Bdellovibrio bacteriovorus str. Tiberius: one gene and its partner. The protein of the gene in region 1 interacts with the protein of each later gene in a pairwise test. Links are inferred from orthologs where the notes say so. Each region holds a gene or a part of one and is shown on either strand. Other genes may lie near its edges. The genes, in order: leuS and ligA.

Region 1 (3,396 bases):
AGGTGACGCTGTTGATTCACCTTGATCGGGTAAACGCCACGGTACTGGCCTTTGTAACCATGATCAGCAAATGCTTTTTGGAAGCAGCCGTTCAAAAGCTCCACGCGGGATTTAATAATTTCCGGAAAACGAATCATGATGGGAACGCGGATACCGCGGTCCAAAAGATCTTGGGTCAGCTCATGCAGATCCACTGTCGGACCTGTGGCACCCATCGGAGTGACAGCAACATTGCCTGCGCTGTTAATTCTGAAATAACCGTTGCCCCAGTTGTTGATCCCATAAAGCTCAGCGCTTTTTTCAGGACTCCAATTAGACATCTCTTCTGGCCCTCACGACTAGGGGGCCCGGATAAAAGGACCCCACGTTGTTTTTTCAGGGGTCCTTTTCGGTAAAAGAACCCAGTTATTTAACGATCAAGTTCAAAATTTTGCCGGCTTTGTAAATCACCTTGTCGGGATTCTTATCGCCAAGCACAGCTGCCACCTGTTGAACGGCTTTCGCCGCGGCAAGAGCTTCCTGTTCGGAGGCTGCCACGCCAATTTCGATCGTGCCGCGCATTTTTCCATTCACTTGCACGCCAATTGTCACAGTGTCATCAGCGCACAGGGTGTTATCATATTTTGGCCATGGAGCCAAAGCGCAAAGTCCCTCTCCGTTCATTTTTTCCCACAATTCTTCAGCCAAATGCGGGGCAAACGGAGCCAGAATCTGTACCAGCGGTTTAACGGCCAAAACAGAGCGGCATTCTGCACGGTAAAGCTCGTTCACCAGGATCATCATGGCGCTGATCGCAGTGTTAAAGCTCATGGACTCGATGTCTTCTGTGACTTTTTTAATCGTTTTGTGAACTAATTTCTCAATCTCCGGAGTCAAAGCCTCGGAAGTTGCCACCAGTTGACCGTCGTCATTCACCACAAGGCGGGTGATACGATCCAGGAAGCGTCTTACACCGTCGATACCAGTCGGAGCCCAAGGTTTATCCTTGTCCACCGGACCCATGAAGCTGATAAAGGTTCTCAAAGCATCGGCACCGTGGGAACGGGCAATGTCTTCCGGAGAAATCACGTTTCCACGGGATTTCGACATTTTCTCGCCATCCGGGCCCAGGATCATCCCCTGATGCGCCAATTTCTGGAACGGTTCATCGTGGGTCACAAGACCGCAGTCAAAAAGAACCTTTGTCCAGAAGCGGGCATACAGCAAATGACCGACCGTGTGCTCAGGACCGCCGACGTAAAGGTCGACTGGCATCCAGTACTTTTCAGCCTCGGGGCTGAACGGAGCTTCGGTGTTTTTCGGATCAATGTAACGCAGGAAGTACCAGGAAGAACCCGCCGCACCCGGCATGGTGTCGGTCTCACGACGGCCTTCTTTATCGCCATCCATGTACTTCACCCAGTCCGCGTTGCGGGCCAAAGGTGCTTCGCCAGTGTCAGCTGGTTCGTAGTCAGCGACTTCCGGCAGAATCACCGGAAGTTCATTGACTGGAACCCCTTTGGATCCGTCAGCAAAGTGAACAATCGGGAACGGCTCGCCCCAGTAGCGCTGACGGCTGAACAACCAGTCACGCAGCTTGTACTGAACTTCGCGAACACCCAGTTTGTTTTCTTCCAGGTGCTTCAGCATTTTGGAGATGGCTTCAGTTTTATTCAGGCCGTCCAGGAATTCAGAGTTGATCATGATGCTGTCGCCTTCAAATGGCAGCAGATCACTTTCAAGAACGGACTTGATTGGGATGTTGAATTTGGTTGCGAACTCAAAGTCGCGGGCATCGTGACCTGGAACAGCCATGATGGCCCCTGTGCCGTAATCCATCAGCACATAATCAGAAATCCAGATTTCGATTTTGTCGCCCGTGATCGGATGGGTCGCATGCGCCCCGGTGAACACGCCGGTTTTTTCCGTGGAAGCCTTGCGGTCCACTTCGGATTTTTTCGCCGTGTCAGCGATATAATTTTCCACCGCCGTGTATTGCGGCTGGGACGTGATTTTTTTAACCAGCGGATGTTCCGGAGCCATCACCATGAAAGTCACACCGAACAAGGTGTCCGGACGGGTGGTGAAGACTTCGAAGGTGTCTTTTTCGCCGTGAACCTGGAAGGTGATGCGCGCACCTTCGGATTTTCCGATCCAGTTGCGCTGACCTTCTTTGGTTCTTTCCGGCCAGTCCAGTTTATCCAGATCATTCAGAAGGCGTTCAGCATAGTCCGTGATTTTCAGCATCCACTGTTTCATCGGAACGCGGATCACCGGGTGACCACCACGCTCGGACTTGCCGTCGACAACTTCGTCGTTGGCCAAAACAGTTTTCAAAGCCGGGCACCAGTTCACTGGAACTTCTTTCTGGTAAGCCAGACCACGCTCATAAAGCTTCAGGAAGATGAACTGGGTCCACTTGTAATAATCAGGCTCACAAGTGGAGATCTCGCGGCTCCAGTCAAAGCTGAAGCCAAACGTCTGCAATGTTTTGCGGAAGCTGTCGATAGCTTTCTTGGTGGTGATTGCAGGGTGAACACCTGTCTGGATCGCATACTGTTCAGCAGGCAAACCGAAAGCGTCATAACCCATCGGATGAAGAACGTTGAACCCGTTCACACGTTTGTAGCGGGAAATAATATCGCCCGGAGTGTAAGAGGCCATGTGACCCACATGCAACCCGGAAGCCGAAGGGTAAGGGAACATATCCAGGGCATAATATTTCGGCTTGGAGCTGGTTGTCTCAGCCTGAAACGCTTTCGCGTCCATCCATCTTTTCTGCCACTTTGCTTCGTACTCGGTGAAGTTCAAACTCATAAAAACATCCTTCAAAATTCAAAGAAAAACACCACAACCATAATTAACGAAAAACCCCAGACAATTCAACGAATAAGACCCCCTTAGCGCCCACATCAGACCCCTCCACAAAACACAGAAAATGTAAGAAAAATCCCCGGCCCAAAGTCCACAAATCCCAATCCAGTCGAAGCGCATCACGTTGTCTCCAAATAGCCGGCACTTCGCGCGCGGGCGCACCAACAAGATCTGTCTGAGGGGGAAGGGGTGGGGGCTGAGCTCCGCCGCAAGTTCCGCAGGTCCGGGGAAGTGTGGGATGCAAGGTGCCCCCGACGAGCCAAAGGGCCTGTAAATATGGAAGAACCCACCGAGCGAGGACTGTCCGAAGCGCCGGAGCTCAGCCACCAGTCCTTCTCCCGGCGGGGCAGGATTAAAGTTTGGTTACCCAGTCTTATGATTAGAAAATTGTCTAAATAATTCCCAGAATTAACCGATCAGTATCCCAAACGTTACACTGGTATGTAGATGAGTTTTGAAGTCAGCCCCAAACAACCTAAAAGTCGCCGTATTCTAGTAATCGACGACGACAAGGACAGCCTGGAAATTCTCCTGGAGCCATTG
Region 2 (3,270 bases), 310 kb from region 1 along the record:
CTTGGTGCAAAACATTTCCTTAATACCAAAGGGCACGCCCGCCAACAGACCGACGTCCTCGCCCTTGGCGATGCGGGCATCCAGGGCATCGGCGTCTTGAACGGCCTGAAGATTCAATGAAGTGAACGCATTCAACTTTGGATTTAAGGCATCAATGCGCTTTTGAAAGTGCTGTGCAACTTCCTTGGCGCTGACTTTTCGGGATTTGACGGCGTCGGCGATTTCAGAAATAGAGGCAAATGTTAAATCCACAATCAACCTCCTAAACAACCGGTGGAACTTTGAAAAGGTTGCCCGCGCGGTCCGGCGCATTGCCGGTCATTTCATCGGCAGTGAATTCCTGACTGACGACATCTTCACGCCAATAGGATTCAACCTCCGTCGGCGTCACCAAAGGTTCAATCCCGGCGGTGTTGATTTTTGAAATCTGCTCAAAGTGAGTCAGGGCCTTGGCCAGCTGGGTGCTGTATTCCTGGGCTTCTTCATCCGACACATGCAGGCGGGCAAGTTTGGCAATCGCTTCGATCGTCTTTTTGTCAATCACCGGAAGCTCCTCTCGGTCTATCGACATTTAAGCTAGTACAAACTGCGTTGGGAGTCATCTTTTGCCCAATGCGTTTGATGGTGACTGGACCTCAGAGATAGGTGCAAATTGTTCTATGTCCAAAAAACGCCACGAAGAGCTAAAAAAGATCATTTCTGAACACGACCACAACTATCATGTTCTGGATAAGCCCACCATTACAGATTACGAATACGATCAGCTCTTCAATGAACTTCTGGAACTTGAAAAAAGCACCAAAGGTCTGGATCTTAGCGATTCACCTTCCCTGCGAGTGGGCGGAACTGTTTTGGAAGGCTTCGCAAAAGCCCAGCACCGCCTGCCGATGCTTTCACTGGCAAACAGCTATTCGCCCGAAGATATTTTCGAATTCGATGAACGTGTTAAAAAATTCCTCAACACCGAAGAGCCGGTGGAATATCTGTGCGAGCTTAAATTTGATGGCCTGTCCATGGAGCTGATCTATGAAAAAGGGCAGTTTGTTCGCGCCATCACCCGCGGCGACGGCACGGTGGGTGAGGACGTCACTCACAATATTAAAACCATCAAAAGCATCCCGCTGAAACTGTCTCATAAAAATCCGCCAGAACTGCTGGAGGTGCGCGGGGAAGTTCTGATGTTCAAAGAGGACTTCGCAAAGCTGAATGAAACCCAGCAAGAAAACGGGCAGCAGACTTTTGCCAATCCCCGCAATGCTGCCGCCGGAACCGTGCGCCAGCTGGATTCCCGCATTGCCGCTTCTCGTCCGTTGCGTTTCTTTGGTTATGCCTTGGGCGCGGTGGACGGTGAAAGCTTCAACACTCAAAAGAACATTCAGGAATACTTCAGCGATCATGGCATCCCGACGGTACTTCACTACAAAGAAGAACTGCTGGTGGTGGCCAAGGGGCCTGAAGAGGTCGTGAAGTACTATCACCACATTGAAAAAGTCCGCCCGAAACTTCCTTTTGATATCGACGGTGTGGTGATCAAGGTCAATTCGCTGCGACTGCAAGATGACCTGGGGCTGGTGGCCAGAAGCCCGCGATGGGCCACGGCCGCGAAGTTCAAGCCGGAACAGGCTCAGACCACCGTGGAAGACATCGTGGTTCAGGTGGGTCGCACGGGCGCGCTGACGCCAGTGGCGATCATGAAGCCCGTGAAAGTGGGCGGGGTCACGGTTACAAACGCCACTTTGCACAACCAGGATGAAATCACCCGCAAAGACATCCGTATTGGCGACACCGTGATCATTCAGCGCGCAGGCGATGTGATCCCCGAAGTCGTCGAAGTTGTAAACCCTGACAAGCGTCCGGCGGATCGTCTGCCTTATTCGATTCCTGAAAACTGCCCGGCATGTAATTCCATCGCGGTGAAAGCCGAGGGCGAAGTGGTCACCCGTTGCGTGAATCCACTGTGTATCGCCGTGGTGAAAGAATCGCTGAAACATTTTGTGGCAAGACGGGCGATGAACATCGACAAGGTCGGCGATCGTCTGATTGAAACCCTGGTCGACAACAAACTGCTGACCCGCTTTTCGGACTTCTATCGCCTGACGAAAGAACAGATTCTTTCTTTGGATCGTCAGGGTGAAAAATCCGCCGACAATATCATCAAGTCCATCGAAAACAGCAAGAACCCGACACTGGCGCGATTCATCTTTGCACTTGGAATTCGTTTTGTGGGTGAACAGACCGGAAAACATCTGGCCGATCACTTCCTGACAATTGATAAGTTCCTGGAGGCCAGCGAAGAAGAACTGCTGCTGGTGCCGGAAATCGGCGCCAAGGTTGCCAAATCCATCCGCGACTGGACAGGAAATCCCAAGCTGGTGGATGAAGTTCACGCCATGCTAAAACTTGGAGTCACCATCGCCGGCCCCGTGCGTGCACAAGAGGGTTCTCTTTCCGGCATGAGCTTCCTGATCACCGGAACATTGCCGGTGAAGCGTGATGACGCCAAGGGCCTGATTGAAAAGAATGGTGGGAAAATTCTGGGCTCGGTTTCATCCAAGCTGAATTATCTGGTCGTGGGTGATGATCCAGGATCGAAAGTGGAAAAAGCCCAGGGGCTGGGTGTAAAGATCATCTCTTGGGAAGAACTTCAGGCCATGATTTAGTTTCTGCCGTAAACGCTTGTAAGGCGCTGGATGTCACCGGCGCTCAGTGCGGCACTCGGGGCAAGTTGGGATTCTGTTTTTGATTTCATGGTAACACCGCCGTTTTCACTGAACGCGGTCGGCTGATAAAGCATGACGGATTCATAATCAAATGCCGAAGCCCCGCTAAGCACCATCAACGATGCGGGGAAAATTTCAAAGTTGTGTTTGTACTTTTCCTGAATATTATCCCACATCACTTCCACAAACCGGTCCCGGTCACTGCGATTTTGTTCATGGATAAACCCCAGGGCGTGCATGATCTCATGAGTGATCTCGGTCACACCGCACCCCCCGGAAATCCACAGGGGCTGCTTGCCGCCGACTTTTCCCAGATAGGATTTACACCCTGATCCGGCTTCAAACACCAGAACATCTTCCTGATTGGTGTAAGGAACAAACTTGATGGGGGTTTCTACAAACGCGGCAATAGCCTGAATGATCTCTGACTTGTTGGGCACATCATTCTGAATATGAAAAGGCACGACACCGCCTTCCCATAACTGAACACTTTCCAAAGCCACACTGCCGCGGACTTTGGCGCTGCGGGGAACCCCGATCACGATGTCTT

What was found.
Region 2: the proteins of leuS (region 1) and ligA interact in binary tests that used the Escherichia coli proteins (3 or more experiments, as listed by UniProt). The link is inferred for Bdellovibrio bacteriovorus str. Tiberius from one-to-one orthologs.

Annotation. Positions count from the first base shown.
Region 1 is NC_019567.1:360,090-363,485, forward strand. What follows is about bases 102-3,173. They hold leuS (leucine--tRNA ligase), read right to left. Parts: upstream 2,797-3,173; coding sequence 406-2,796; downstream 102-405. Other genes in these bases: speA (biosynthetic arginine decarboxylase), read right to left, coding at 102-320. Also shown: more of speA, read right to left, coding at 1-101; BDT_RS01795 (GGDEF domain-containing response regulator), read left to right, coding at 3,301-3,396.
Region 2 is NC_019567.1:49,951-53,220, reverse strand. The notes cover bases 214-3,159. They hold ligA (NAD-dependent DNA ligase LigA), read left to right. Parts: upstream 214-659; coding sequence 660-2,660; downstream 2,661-3,159. Other genes in these bases: BDT_RS00260 (M12 family metallopeptidase), read right to left, coding at 2,657-3,159; gatC (Asp-tRNA(Asn)/Glu-tRNA(Gln) amidotransferase subunit GatC), read right to left, coding at 263-544; gatA (Asp-tRNA(Asn)/Glu-tRNA(Gln) amidotransferase subunit GatA), read right to left, coding at 214-252. In the rest of the region: more of gatA, read right to left, coding at 1-213; more of BDT_RS00260, read right to left, coding at 3,160-3,270. UniProt on the Escherichia coli protein: DNA ligase that catalyzes the formation of phosphodiester linkages between 5'-phosphoryl and 3'-hydroxyl groups in double-stranded DNA using NAD as a coenzyme and as the energy source for the reaction.